2 regions of the Exiguobacterium sp. s21 genome follow, and region 2 is predicted to be linked to the other one. Evidence: predicted binding sites of a transcription regulator. Region 2 holds the regulator's gene; the other holds the start of a gene.
The links. The regulator NrdR, encoded in region 2, represses ribonucleotide reductase genes. The targets are predictions, from matches to a motif close to AACACNATATATNGTGTT.

Region 1: the regulator NrdR is predicted to act here: its motif matches at 1,724-1,741, upstream of KNP06_RS10045 (anaerobic ribonucleoside triphosphate reductase).

What each region holds. Positions count from the first base shown of each region.
Region 1 covers NZ_JACSLF010000007.1:131,423-139,095, reverse strand. Annotated here, with positions in the region: gene KNP06_RS10055 (50S ribosomal protein L25/general stress protein Ctc) at 1-514, shown strand, start outside; gene KNP06_RS10050 (formate/nitrite transporter family protein) at 716-1,567, shown strand; gene KNP06_RS10045 (anaerobic ribonucleoside triphosphate reductase) at 1,758-3,602, shown strand; gene nrdG (anaerobic ribonucleoside-triphosphate reductase activating protein) at 3,580-4,035, shown strand; gene KNP06_RS10035 (fumarylacetoacetate hydrolase family protein) at 4,090-4,908, shown strand; gene KNP06_RS10030 (S1C family serine protease) at 5,030-6,292, shown strand; gene KNP06_RS10025 (DoxX family protein) at 6,348-6,692, shown strand; gene KNP06_RS10020 (amidohydrolase) at 6,714-7,673, shown strand, end outside.
Region 2 covers NZ_JACSLF010000008.1:11,713-19,385, forward strand. Annotated here, with positions in the region: gene thrS (threonine--tRNA ligase) at 1-824, opposite strand, end outside; gene dnaI (primosomal protein DnaI) at 1,137-2,051, opposite strand; gene KNP06_RS10130 (DnaD domain protein) at 2,057-3,409, opposite strand; gene nrdR (transcriptional regulator NrdR) at 3,452-3,919, opposite strand; gene KNP06_RS10140 (hypothetical protein) at 3,932-4,303, opposite strand; gene speD (adenosylmethionine decarboxylase) at 4,415-4,801, opposite strand; gene KNP06_RS10150 (glyceraldehyde-3-phosphate dehydrogenase) at 5,033-6,064, opposite strand; gene KNP06_RS10155 (site-2 protease family protein) at 6,221-6,703, shown strand; gene coaE (dephospho-CoA kinase) at 6,724-7,329, opposite strand; gene mutM (DNA-formamidopyrimidine glycosylase) at 7,342-7,673, opposite strand, start outside.

The sequences.
Region 1 (7,673 bases), on a different contig from region 2:
TAAGATTCTTCGTGAACACGGCGACAACGCTTTGATCGAACTTAATATCGATGGTAAGAAAGTGAACACACTCGTTCACGGGACAGAAGTCGACCCATTCACGAACGAATACAAGCACGTTGAATTTATGGCAGTGAAGATGGACGAAGCGACAGAAGTCGAAGCGGACGTCACACTTGTCGGCGACGCGAAAGGCGTCAAAGAAGGCGGCTACTTGGCACAGACGCTCTATAAAGTAACGGTCTCGGCAACACCAGCCAACATTCCGGAGCGTATCGAGCTTGATGTTTCTGAACTCGGCATCGGTGACTCGCTCACTGTCGCTGATATTCCAGAGAACAAAGATTACGAAATCGTATCTGAGGGTGATCTTCAAATCGCATCGGTGAATGAACCGGTGGCGCTCGAAGACCTTGAAGCTGATACAGCGACAGAAGGCGAAGTTGAAGCGACTGAAGAGGCGTCAGAAACTTCAACGGAAGAGTCGGAAGAGGCTTCTGAAAACAAAGAATAATCATTTCGAACGGCCCTTTGCCAAGGGTCGTTTTTTTCTAGTCACAATTCCGACAAATGTAAACGATTACGATGTGAAAAATGTGTCAACATGTGGAATGGGCGATTGCAATTTATTCGTTTCGGGCTTATATTGTTAATGATTTCACATGTTCGTTCTTATTATAATGGTTTCATTCAAACAGAAAGAAGGGTTTGTGACATGGCATCAATGGAAATCCATGCACTCGAATCGTTGCGGAAGAAAGCACAGGCATCTTCGCAAATGATTCATTATCGGCCAATGGAGTACTTTTTACGAGCAATGCTCGCGGGGATCTTTATCGGATTCGCTTCAATTTTCACACTGAAAGTCGTCAACGGAATGTATTTGATCGATTCTCCGTTCACAACGCTCATCGGAGGATTCTCATTCGGGATCGCCCTCGTCATGATCATCTATGGCGGAGCCGAACTGTTCACCGGGAATACGATGTACTTCACAACCTCGACGATGCGGGGATACACGACGCTCAGCGACACGATGCTCGTCTGGTTGCTCTGCTTTGTCGGGAATGCGCTCGGTGGCGTTTTGTTCGCCTTGCTGCTCGCTCCGACCGGTGTCATCCAAGAACTTGGGATGGACAACTGGCTGTTCTCGGTCGTCGAAAGCAAGATGCACCACACGACGGTCGAAATTTTCTTCCGCGCAATCTTCTGCAACTGGATGGTCTGTCTTGCCATCTTCTTGCCGAAGCAAATGAAAAACGAGTTCGCCCAAATCTTCTCGATGATCTTCCTCGTCGCCGTTTTCTTCGCCTCAGGATTTGATCACGTCATCGCCAACTTCGTCTTGTTCGCCCTCACGCTCGTCGTCCCGCATCCTGAGGCGATCAGCTTTGCCGGCGCGATCCACAACTTGATCCCAGCCACGTTCGGGAATATCATCGGTGGCGCGTTGTTCATGGGTGCGATCTATACGTGGTTAAACGCGAAAGGCTTGCGTGAAGCCCAAGAATCGGAAGCAACGGAAGAAGTCGAATTGAAAATTGTGAAACCTGCCAAAGATGTATAAGGTAGCTCACGACAACGAGCAGTCGAGTCCACGTCAGTGGCTCGACTGTTTTTGCGTTTTTATCACAAGCATTGATCACAATTTCGACTTCACATCTCAATAGCAAAACATGACATAATCTATATATGGAACTTAAGCGAGTAATTAACTCGCTTGTAATCAATATATAGTGAGGTGATGCGGAGTGAATATGCTCCAGCTTTATGAAGATGTCTGTGTTCTCCCAGATCAGGACCTCGTACAAGAGAACGCCAACGTCGACGGGAAATCACCACTTGGAAAATTGGCACGATTATCCTCAGAAGTATCAAAACAATTGTCGACGACATATCTATTATCAGAACGGTCACGTCAAGCCGTCGAGGATAATTTTTTGTATATCCATGACGCCGACTACTACGTGACAGGATCGACGACGTGTTGTCAAATCCCACTGGGTGAGCTACTCACGAACGGATTTCATACCGGGCACGGGACGATTCGACCGCCCCAGGATATCCGCTCGGCGATGGCGCTCGCTTCGATTATTCTTCAAGCGAACCAAAACATGCAGCACGGCGGTCAAGCTTTCCCGATGTTTGATGTCGACCTCGCACCGTATGTCGAAAAGACGTATGAACGTCAGCTCGAGCGGCTCAAAAAGCTACCAGTCGAATGGACGACCGAGCAACTCTTTGAAACTGCCGAGTCTGAAACAATCGCGGCGACGTATCAAGCGTGTGAGGCGTTCATCCACAACGCCAACTCGATGCACTCACGTGGTGGCGGACAAGTACCGTTCGTTTCCATCAATTACGGCACCGACACGAGCCGGTGGGGACGCATATTCATTCGAGAGTTGCTGCGCGCGACCGAGCGAGGGCTCGGTAACGGGGAGACGCCGATTTTCCCGATTCAAATCTTTAAAGTGAAAGAAGGGGTCAACTTCCATGAGGACGATCCGAACGTCGACTTGTTCCGTCTCGCCTGTCGTGTGACGGGCAAGCGGTTATTCCCGAACTTCTCGTTCGTCGATGCTCCGTTCAACCTTCAATACTACGACGGGACGCACGGTTCGGAAGTCGCCTACATGGGTTGTCGGACAAGGGTGATGGGGAATCGGCATGGTGCCGAGACGTCGATTGGACGAGGCAACTTATCATTTTCGACGTTGAACTTGGTTAAAATGGCACTCGTCTCCTCGGATATCCATACTTTTTATGAGACACTCGACGCTTACGTCGACGTCGCCATCGATCAATTGCTCGAACGATTCGACTATCAAGCGAAGCGGCACGCCGACGAATTTCGGTTTCTCTATGCCCAACACGTCTGGCGGGGTGGAGAGAGACTCGGTCCAGAAGACGATCTTCGCGAGGTACTGAAGCAAGGGACACTCTCGGTTGGATTTATCGGTCTCGCCGAAGCGCTTCGTGTGCTCACAGGTGGCACGCATGCCGAGTCGCGAGAGGCGGAACGGCTTGGGCTCGATATCGTCACTCATTTACGTGATCGAATGAAGCAGGCATCGGAACGATACGATTTGAACTTTTCTCTTTTGGCGACCCCGGCCGAAGGGTTGTCGGGTAAATTTGTGACGAGAGATCAGCAATCGTTTGGGATGATCGAAGGTGTGACCGACCGCGCCTTTTATACGAACTCGTTTCATGTGCCCGTGTATCAATCGGTCTCGATTCGCGATAAAGTCCGTCTCGAAGCGCCTTACCACGCGCTCTGTGATGCGGGTCATATCACGTATGTCGAAGTCGACGGATCGCTCGCCCATAATGCGGAAGCGGTCGAAGCGATCGTCCGGCTCATGCGGACCGAGAACGTTGGCTACGGGTCGATTAACCATCCGGTCGACCGTTGTGGCAACTGCGGCCTTGAAGGGATTATCGACGAAGCGTGCCCGACATGTGGCGAACATGAACGAATTGAACGGATCCGTCGCATTACCGGCTACTTGGTCGGGACGATGGACCGGTGGAATTCGGCAAAACGAGAAGAAGAACGAGCGAGGGTGAAGCATCATGCGCGTCCTATCCGTACTTGAAGAATCGGTCGTCGACGGTCCAGGCATTCGCACGGTCATCTTTACGGCGGGCTGCCCGCACCGTTGCCCTGGGTGTCATAATCCAGAATCTTGGAATCCACGTGGAGGAGAAGACGTCTCGGTCGCGGACTTACTCGCTCAAATCGAACAATCAGGCTGGGACGGGGTGACGATTTCAGGCGGGGAACCATTTCTGCAACCGGAAGAATTGGCACGGCTCGTCGACGGATGTAAGGCCCTTCAGAAAAACGTTTGGGTGTATACGGGCTATACGCTCGAACAGTTGCAAGCCATGCACGACGAATTCGTCACAAGCGTGCTCGACCGTGCCGATGTGCTCGTCGATGGGCGTTTCGAACAGCCGCTCATGGACCGGTCGCTCCGGTTTCGGGGATCGAGCAACCAGCGGATTATTTTCTTAAACAAAGCGTAATCGGGGCCGTCGCGTCCCGATTTTTTGTATACTAGCAAAAAAGGGGGAATTTTGATGAAATGGTGTAGTTTTCAAGTTGAAGGAGAGCAAAGGGTCGGTGTCGTGGCAGGAGAGTTCGTCTATGACGTCAGTGACCAATTACATACGACTTCGCTGTTAGAAGTCATCGCGCGTGAGTTTGAACCGGATGTCGATCTAGATGTCGCGCCAAGGCTGGCGCTTCAAGACGTCACGTTCGTCGCACCGTATCGTCCGCTCAAAAATGTCATCTGTATCGGGAAAAATTACGAAGAACATGTGAAAGAGATGGATACGGCGGGGGCCGGTAAGCTCGTCATCTTCACGAAAGCGCCAACCTCGGTCGTCGGCCCAGAGGCTGTCGTCGAACGTCACCCCGAATTGACCGACCAGCTCGACTATGAAGGCGAACTCGCCGTCATCATCGGAAAATCAGGCCGGGATATTGACGACGTCGATGCCCATATTTTTGGTTACACGATTCTGAACGACATCACGGCCAGGGATGTGCAAAAACAACACGTGCAGTTTTTCCGCGGCAAATCGTTCGATACGTTCTGTCCGATGGGGCCATATATCGTCACACCGGATGAGCTCTCGTTCCCACTCATGATTCAAACGGTCGTCAATGGCGAGACACGTCAAGATGGGTCGACGGCGGATATGATTCGCCCGATCGAAGAGTTAATTCGGACTTTGTCAAAGGGCATGACACTTGAAGCAGGAGACATCATCGCGACCGGCACACCGGCCGGGGTCGGCCACGGCATGAAGCCGCCCGTCTATCTCCAATCAGGAGACACGGTCGAAGTGAGCATCACGGGACTCGGGACGCTCCGTAACGTCATCGTCTGACCCAATTGACGCAAATTGTGAAGAATCTTGTAATCGATGCTTCATTTCCGCAAAACGATGACTATGCCTCTTATACTAAGGGTAGAACAAAGAGGAAACATCATATAGGAGATGATTACACATGGAACGCAATGATCGTCCAACAGAATCAAATGAACAAAATCACCGCGAGGATTGGCTCGATACCGAGCTCGGCTCGTCAGAACAACGACAAGAACCGTCGCGCGCAGAGCAACCGGCCCGACCATCGTTTGTCGGCCGGATGTTCCCTGGGTTTGTCGGCGGCGTGATTGGTGCCGTCTTGACTGGCGCCATCGCTTTTCCGTTCATCGATCAAGTGCCGACAAATGTGTCTGATACGAACGTGACGTCGGAAGGGTCGCCGGTCCAGACGACGTCTACGACAACGGACAGCTCGGTCACCGATGCGGTCGCGACCGCACAGCCTGCTGTCGTGACGGTGAACAATTTCGCGTCAAACGGTTTTTCAAGTGACGCTGTCGAAGCCGGGGTTGGCTCGGGTGTCATCTATAAAAAAGACGGCGACTCGGCTTACATCGTCACGAACCATCACGTCGTCAACGGTGCTGACCGTTTGACCGTGACATTCAATGACGGATCGACAGCGGACGCCAAATTGATGGGTAGCGACGCCACGTATGACTTGGCCGTGCTCGAAGTCGATGCGGACAAAGTCTCGTCCGTCATCTCGATTGGAAAGTCGAGCGAGTTGAAACCGGGGCAAACCGTCGTCGCCATCGGGAACCCGCTCGGCCAGTTTGAGAACTCGGTCACACGCGGCGTCGTCTCGTCGACGTCACGTCTCGTCCCGGTCGATACGGATGAGAACGGACAAGCCGACTTCAACGCCGAAGTCATTCAGACGGACGCGGCCATCAACCCGGGTAACTCCGGTGGCGCGTTAATCAACGAATCAGGACAATTGATTGGGATCAACTCGATGAAAATCGCGACTGACTCGGTCGAAGGGGTCGGCTTCTCCATCCCGGTCGATATCGCTTTGCCGATCATCAATCAAATCGAGCAGACGGGCGAAGTGAATCATCCGTCGCTCGGTGTGTCGCTCCGAGACGTGTCTGAGTTCCCACCGGGGTACTTGACCGAGCAAATCAATTTGCCGGAGTCGGTGAAGTCGGGCACGATCATCGTTGAAGTGCAAGCGAACAGTTCGGCCGCACGGGCAGGACTTGAGGCACGCGATGTCATCGTGAAAATCAACGACCAGGCTGTCTCATCGTTCATCGACCTGCGGAGTGAACTGATTCGAGACACGGACGGGACCGTCACAATCGAATACGTTCGTGACGGTAAGACCGAAACGGTCGATGTCGAGATTCAAAACGCAAATGGAGACGCACTGTAAAGATGGGCACGCAGCCCATCTTTTTTGTTATGCTTAGAAAAAAGGAGGGGTTCAGTTGATTCGTAAACTATACGGGATTTTATTTCTAGGGGCCGGCATCATGCACTTCATTCAGGAGCGGGCGTTCATGTCGATTATTCCGAAATCATGGCCGTTCAAACGATTCATGGTCCAGGCAAGCGGGGTCATCGAGGTCGTCTATGGTGTGTTGTTGCTCATGAACAAAGGGACGCGCTTCGTGAAAGGGACATTACCCGCTTTCTTAATCGCGGTGTTCCCAGCCAATATCAACATGGCGCTCAAACCGTCGAAACTAGGCAAGATACCGCTCCCAAAATGGGTCACGTGGGCCCGATTGCCACTGCAGTGGCTCTTAATCAAAGGGGTCAAAAAAATATAAGTACATATGGGGGAATTGATCATGACGACGAACGTATTGAACTGGTTTGAGCATTTTCATGCTCATCCGGAAGTGAGCTGGAAAGAGGTTGAGACGACGAAGACGATTGCCGACATCTTGACGTCATGGCAAGTCCGTCACGAGACGTTTGCGGACGTGACCGGGGTCATCGCAGAGATTGGACAAGGTGATGACGTCATCGCTGTCCGGGCCGATATCGATGCCTTATGGCAACAAGTCGACGGGACGTTTCAAGCCAATCACTCATGCGGGCACGACGCCAACATCAGCATGGTGCTCGGCGCGCTCGACCTGTTGAAACATGAGATGCTATCGAAGCGGATTCGCTTCATTTTCCAACCGGCAGAAGAACAAGGGAACGGCTCGCTCGCGATGATTCAAAAAGGGGCACTCGAAGGAGTGAGTCAGCTGTATGGCATCCACTTGCGACCGCTCGAGGAATTGCAGCGCGGACAATATGCGGCTGCGATTCAACACGGAGCCGCATTCTTTCTAAGAGGAAGCGTTATCGGGGACGATGCCCATGGCGCGCGACCGCATCAAGGTCAAAACGCGTTAGATGTCATCTTTACGATTCAACAGATGCTCAAAAGCATCTACTTGTCGCCGTTCGAGCCCCATTCGATCAAGTTGACGGGCGTCCAGGCCGGTAGCGATAATTTGAATATCATCCCCGGGAACGCGACGTTCTCACTCGACGTCCGGGCTCAACAGAACAAGGAGCTGCTGGCGTTACGTGACCGCGTCGAGACGCTGTTGCAGCAAATCGCCGTCCTTCATGATGTCACCATCCACTGGGACTGGCAAGACTTCACACCGGGTGCGGAGATCGGCGAACGCTCGAGCCGACATGCGGCCGAAGCGATTGTCGACCGATTCGGGAAAAACGCGCTCGTCGACCGGATCATTACATCAGGTAGTGACGACTTTCATTTCTATACGGTCGAACAGCCGGGACTC
Region 2 (7,673 bases):
GAGGCACCTTTCGGGAGCCACATCGGCAAACCTTGGCCGACTTCTTGCGACACGAAGAAGAGATCGAGTTCTTTCCCGAGCTTGCGGTGATCGCGCTCTTTCGCTTCTTCCAATAGACGCAAGTGTTCCGCGAGTTGTTCTTTCGTCGCGAACGCCGTTCCGTAAATGCGTTGGAGCATCTTATTGTCCGAGTCGCCGCGCCAGTATGCCCCGGCCACGCTCATCAACTTGAACACTTTCAACTTCGATGTCGACGGAACGTGCGGCCCACGGCATAAGTCGAAAAATTCGCCTTGATGGTAAATCGTGAGCGTCTCGCTCGACGGGATATCTTCAATCAATTCGATTTTGAGCGGGTCTCCGAGCGCCTTGTAGCGTTCGAGCGCCTCGTCGCGCGACACGACTTCACGTGTGATGTCCAAGTTCTCGTCGACGATCCGCTTCATCATTTTCTCGATTTCAGGGAGATCTTCTTCGTTGATGCGGCGATCCATCTCGATATCATAATAAAAACCGTTCTCGATCGTCGGTCCGATCCCGAGGTAGATGCTGCCTTCTTCCCCGTATAACCGTTTGATGGCTTGGGCCATCAAGTGGGCTGACGAGTGGCGCATCAAATCGATGCCCTCTTCCGAATCCGGCATGACGAGCTCGATTTTACCGTCCTGTTCAATCGGACGACGATAATCGATCATCTCACCATCGATTTTGGCGGCGATTGCTTTTTTTCGGAGTCCTGGACTAATCGAACCTGCTACTTCTTCTGCTGTGATGCCGGCCTCAAACTCTTTGACGGCCCCATCTGGAAATGTCAATTGAATCATGTGTCAACTTCCCCTCTCTACATTTAAAAATAAATAAAAAAAGCCCATCCCTATGAAAGGGACGAGCTTTGATTCTCGTGGTACCACCCTCGTTCCCAAGCGTAACGCTTGGCTCGAACACACGATAACGAGTGTGAATCGCCGCACGATTGGCCCGTACGGTGCTCTGAGGGAGTAAGGCGATCGGCGTGTTTAGGAAGCTCTCACCAGTCTTCCCTCGCTTTGAAACCCGTGACGACGTCTCATGTCCTCTTCGATGCATCGGTTATATGATTATTAGTATAGTCAACTCGTTCAAGAAATACAATCCCTTTACCGACGTCGGTTCTCACCTTTTAATTCGATTTGTGTCGTCGTCGTCGAGATGCGCTGCATGAGCCGCTGGGCTTTCATTTTGTTCTGAGGCGAACCGTCGATCGAGAAGTGCGTCTCGAGCTCTTCTCCGCTAAAGTTCGAGCTGTAAAGCGTCGGCAAGCGATGCATCATGCGATATTGTAAGATGATTCCGAACAGTTCGTCCCGTACCCATGGACTGATCGCCTCGGCCCCAATGTCATCAATCAACAAGACGGGCACGTGTTGGAACGACGTCAGAAACGAATCGAACGAGTCGGTCCGGATCTTCCGTTTCGCTTCCGAGACAAATCCCGGGGCGTGGACGAGAATCGTCTCGATGTCCGCCACTTTCAGTTCGTTGGCGATCGCCGCAAGTAAATACGTCTTCCCGACCCCGAAGCTGCCGTGAAGGTATAAGCCGTTCACTTTTTGCTTCGTCTTCATGCCTGAGACGAACCGCATCGATTCACGGAGTGCGATTTTACGGGCGTCATCCGACCAGTCGAACGATTCAAAGCTCGCCTCTCGCACTTCTTCCGGCAAGAATAAGCTCTTAAACTTCCGGTCCATCTCTTTTTGGCGCCGTGATTGACGATGCTTGACCGTCTCTTCATAACGGATCGCGATTTGACCGAGGTCGACATAGAGTACCGGCTGATGGCCCGGGATGACGGCTTGCTCCTCGACGAGCTTCTTGCCGTCCATCTGTTCTGCATATTCACTGAGCTTCGTAAAGCCGACCTCGACCGCCGTCTCGTCTAACTCCGGATGCGCCTTTAAAAAGGCGACGACTTCTGGATGTTCAAGGGTGCGCCGGCGAATCGATTCGTACGCTTCCCGCACTTCTTTCCGGTTCATCATTTGGGCGAGCGTTTGATTGATGCGTTCCATGTCCCTCATCCTTTCTCTTTCAATTCATTCAACAGCTTGACGAGTTCCGCGTCGTCTGGAACCGATGCCTCGAGCTCTTGTTTTCGTTTTTGATCGTACGTCCGTTGCTCTTTCGCCTCGTCCTCGAGCCATTTTGGCATCTCGGTCTTGTCTTTGCGTCTCGAGCCGACGGTCGTCCGCTGTTGCACGTTCTCCCGCTTCTGCTGTTTCTTCTCGATGAGCGCGTCTTGTGTCGCTTCTTGTTCCAACGCGTCTTTGGCGTTCAAATAGCCTGCCGTCTTCCAACTCGTCGCGATCCGCATGACGTAGTTCTCACTGAGCCGGGTCTGCTTCTTCACTTCGATACAGTAATAGAACAATGCGTTAATGACACTTGGCGCGAGTCCGAGCGTATCGACGAGGTCGATGATGAGTTGCTCGTCGCTCTTCGACAGTTGTAGCGTCTTCCGTAACGTCGACACGTACTGATGCGGATGCGCTTCTTCCATGACTGTCACGTCATGCAAATCACCGATTTCTGCCTTCTCCGACTCATCCGACTTCACTTTCCGATGGCGCGTCTGTTTTTTCTTCAACTGCAACACCATCTGACGGCAGCCGTCGCGTTTCTCTTGCTCGCTGAGCGGTAGATACGCCTCGTGGACGAAGTACTCCTTCAACATCTCGGCCATCGTCTCTTCATCGATTTGGGAGACGTAGGCAAGCTTCGTGATCGTCTCATCGAGTTTCTTCGTGAAGAAGCCGACGGGAAAGTTCGTCAACTTTTTGACGATTTCCATATCGAACGTATAGTTGATCTCGATTTTGGCGCGGTCAGGTTTCTCGTAGTTCTTTTGTGTGAACGCCATATGATTGACCCCTTTGACGTCGAACACTTCATTAAAGTCTTTCGTCACTTCAATGATTCCGGCCGGCAACGGATCAATCGTGAATCGACCTTGTAACTGTTTGAAGCGGACTTCTCCGACTTTATAGAAGAGAAAACTTGACAATAGTCCGTCGTTCAAGAACGTATGGGGTGCGAGCGGGACCCGCAGTTGATACACGTACTGGGTCAAGCGCTCGTCTTTCGTCTTATACGTCCGGACGAGACCGATCGCTTCGAGCCGGAACAGACAGTCCGTCAGCTCGTTGATCGAGTAATCGAGCATCTCACAAAGCGCGCTGTGTGACATATAGTTCGATTTCATTTTCCCGGGCTTCAGCTCGCTCCAAAGCGTCTGATACATCGCGAGCGCCTTCACTCCGATGACCGGCTGATATAAATGGTACAACGACTGATATGACTCACGATCGATGAGTCCGGTGCTCATGATCAACAGTTCATCAGTCCCGTACAGAATTCGTTCTTTTTCCATGATAGGTCTCCCTTGAAAAAAGGCGACCAGTAGGCCGCCCGTTTAGTTGGTCGAATTTTCTTGCTTCATTAAATCTTCTAGTTCTTTAAAGAACACAGAGATATCTTTGAACTGGCGATAGACGGACGCGAAGCGGACGTATGCCACTTCGTCGACCCGCGCGAGCTCGTTCATGACGAGCTCCCCAACCTGTTCACTCGGAATCTCGGACTGGCCGAGGGCGCGTAACTGTTGTTCGACTTTCGTGACCACACCTTCAAGTTGCTCCAGCGTGACCGGACGTTTCTCGCACGCCCGAATAATCCCGCGAAGCACTTTCTCACGGCTGAACTCTTCCCGATTCCCGTCTTTTTTGACGATGATGAGCGGTGTCTGTTCGACCGTTTCAAACGTGGTGAAGCGATAGCCGCACTCCTCGCATTCGCGACGGCGACGAATCGAATAGAAATCTTGTACTGGCCGGGAGTCGAGCACTCTCGTTCCATTATGATCGCATTTAGGACAACGCATGCTCAGCCCTCCTTATCGTTCGACAGATTGATTCCCGATGGCGCGGAGCGGGAACTTCACGGATAGCGCCTCATAATATGTGGTGACGATTTGACCGAGGTCTGGTCCGAGCATCTGGTCACGGTTCAATGTAAAATCGACGGCCGTGCGTCCGCCGTCCACTTGGACGATGGTCGCCAATGCGTCCCATCCGTCTCCATGAAACGCCACTTCGCCCCGGTCTGCATCGACCCGGCGAACCGTTTGACCTTCTGCTTGAATCCGTTCGCGGAGCCATGTGAGCACGGCGCTTGGCGATGCCGCCACGTAACGCGTCCGTAACGCCTCATTTTTATGCGAATCGTCCGTTTGGACATGTGTTTGAAACTTATCAAATAATCCCATTATCCACCTCGACACCTTATTTATATAGGTTAAGCATATCAAAATTAAGCGGTTAACAAAACAATTAAAAGGGCTGACCGAAAATCGGCCAGCCTCATAAGGTCAATCTGATTATTTGCTGATTGCCACTTGCGCTTCAGGAACACGAATCGGTCCCATCCCACGGTCAAGTTTCACATCTTCACGAACTTTTGCTTCCAAGCCTTCTGCAATGTATTGCGAGGCTGTAGCTGGATCGATTCGATCCCCACATGTGAACACATCGACTGATGCGTAGCCATGCTCTGGGAAACTGTGAATCGTTAAGTGTGATTCTGAAATGATAACGACTCCACTTACACCGTGCGGCGCAAATTTGTGGAAAGCGACTTCGCGGACTTCAGCGCCCGAACGAAGTGCTGCATCGACGAACAAGCGCTCGATGTAGTCGATATCGTTTAATTTGTCGGGATTGCACTCCCAAAGTTCTGTAATAATGTGACGTCCCATAGTATCCATATTAGTGGATCCCCCTTTACATCAATGGTCTCAAAGTAGTTGATGATCACTCACTTTGTGCCTGAATCGCCCACAACCACGGGGGCAAGTTAGTCCTAAGAGGTCCTAACCCTTTAAGTTGCGTTTGTCAGACCAATTGAAGTTCACGAGTTAGAGTGTATCTTGTTTAGGACGTCGTTACAAGACATTTGTTTCAATTCTTTAAAAATATTTTTAGATAAATATATTTTTTCAGACGTGGGTTTCTTGTTGTCCGATTTGCAGGTAGCTCGCGACCATGTCCAACAAGTCGACGACGCGGCACGAATAGCCCCATTCGTTGTCGTACCAAGCGAGCACTTTGACATGGTTGCCCCCGAGCACCATCGTCGAATCGGCATCGATGATTGACGAACGCTCATCTCCATTGAAGTCGATCGAGACGAGCGGTTCGTTCGAGACGCCGAGAACGCCCGTCATTTCCCCGTGTGCAGCACGCTCGAACGCCTGATTCACTTCATCGACCGTCACATCTAGACGCAACTCGACGACGAGATCGACGAGCGAGACGTTCGGCGTCGGCACTCGTAGCGCCATCCCGTTCAATTTGCCCTGAAGTTCCGGCAAGACGAGCCCGATGGCTTTCGCAGCACCAGTCGAAGTCGGTATAATGGAACTGCCACAAGCACGGGCACGACGCAAATCTTTATGCGGATTGTCGATATTGTTTTGATCGTTCGTATAGGCATGCACCGTCGTCACGAGCCCCGTTTCAATCCCGAACGTCGAATCCAATACTTTGACGACCGGGCCGAGACAGTTCGTCGTACACGAGGCGTTCGAAATGACGTGATCGTGCTCCGGTAAATAATCCCGATCGTTCACCCCCATGACAATCGTCCGCAACTCGCCTTTTCCCGGTGCCGTCAAAATGACTTTTTTCGCACCGGCCGTCAAATGTTTTTTCGCCCCGACATCAGAATTGAATTTCCCCGTCGCCTCGATGACGATCTCGACACCGAGTTCAGCCCACGGCAACCGCTCCGGGTCTCGCTCGGATACGATCATGATGCGTTTACCATCGACTTCGAGTGCATCCCCATGCGCTCGGACCGTCAGTGTGAACGGTCCGTGGACCGTGTCGTGTTTGATCAAGTGCGCGAGCGTTTCCGCCGGATAACTCGCATTGATGGCGACCACGTCGTGACGCCCTTCGAGCATCAACTTCCGAAATACCATTCTGCCGATTCGACCAAATCCATTGATTGCAACTTTCGTCCCCATTCTGAATCCCCCTTTTTTCTGCGTTACGACACCATTATAACGGAAAAATGGAAGCGTTTTCACTATGAATCGTCACATTTTTTTCACTTTTTTTACAGTTTCAGATTTGAAAAAGAGGGAAATTTGGTGTAGAGCTTGGAAAGGAGCTAAGACCATATGTTTGATTGGACAGACCTAGATAAATTTGTCATCTCATTTTTCATCATCTTACCGATTGTGACGATTATCCATCAATTCGGTCATTTCTTCTTCGCGAAATTATTTGGGGGTTCGCTCGACATGGAGATTGGGACCGGGAAAAAATTGTTTAAAATCGGACGCCTTCAATTTAACCGCGTTTATTTTTATGACGCCTGGTGCCAATTCAGTGACTTGAAGTACAGCAATCGCCTGACGCGGAGTCTCGTCTACGCGGGCGGTTCAATTTTTAACTTATCGAGCATCTTGCTCGTGAACGCCTTCATCTTGATGCGAGAGATCGAGCCGACAATTTACACGTATCAGTTTGCATACTTCTCGTTCTATTATGTCTTCTTCTCACTCTATCCGATTTACTATTCGAACGGCCATCCGAGCGACGGACGCGCCATCTTCGACACGTGGAAAAAAGGGAAGCCTGACTCAGACCCACTCAACTGAACAAAAAAAAGAAGGCGTCGTCAGTCGCCTTCTTTTTTCATGTCTTCAAATTGTTCGACGAGGCGGATCACTTGGGCCGACAAGTCGCCTAACGCACCGTTGTTGTTGATTAAAAAATCAGCCTGTTGTTTCTTCTCCTCGATTGGCATTTGCGCATGAATCCGAGCGAGCGCTTCTTCTTTCGTCAACCCGTTGCGCTCCATGAGACGCATCAGCTGAATCTCTTCACGGCAATAGACGACGACCGTATAATCGACGAGGTCCCGCATCGTTCCCTCGAACAAGAGCGGGATATCGAATATGACGACCGTCTCCCCTGCAGCCTCGTATCCGTGCATCTCCTCGAGCATCTCTTCTCGGATGGCCGGATGCATGAGCTGATTCAGTAACTGACGTTTTGTGTCATCATGAAAGATTTCTCGTCCGAGCGCCTGCCGGTTCAACTCGTCGCCCGTGAAACATTGCGGGAACGCCTCGCGGACGCCCGCGAACGCTTTGCCGCCAGGCTCGATGACGATCCGTGCCATCTTGTCGGCGTCGATGATCGGGATGCCCTGCTTTCGAAACAGTCTGGATACGGTCGACTTCCCTGTCGCAATCCCACCTGTCAAACCAATTTTCAACATCATGTCCACCTCTTACTGTTGGCAGTGCGGACAGTAATGTGTGCCCCGTCCGCCTAATTTCATCTTTTCAATCGGTCGGCCGCATCGCTTACACGGCTCCCCGGTCTGTCCATATACGTACAGTGTCTCTTGATACGTCCCGCTCGCCCCATCCGGATTCGTATAGCTCCGAATCGTGCTTCCGCCTCGTTCAATCGCTTCCGTCAATACGGCCACAGCCTCTTGATGCACCCGACGGACCTCGTCAAGCGAGAGTGTCGCTGCCGGACGGGTCGGATGGACACCGGACCGATATAACGTCTCATCGACATAAATATTGCCGAGCCCGACGAAAATCGATTGAT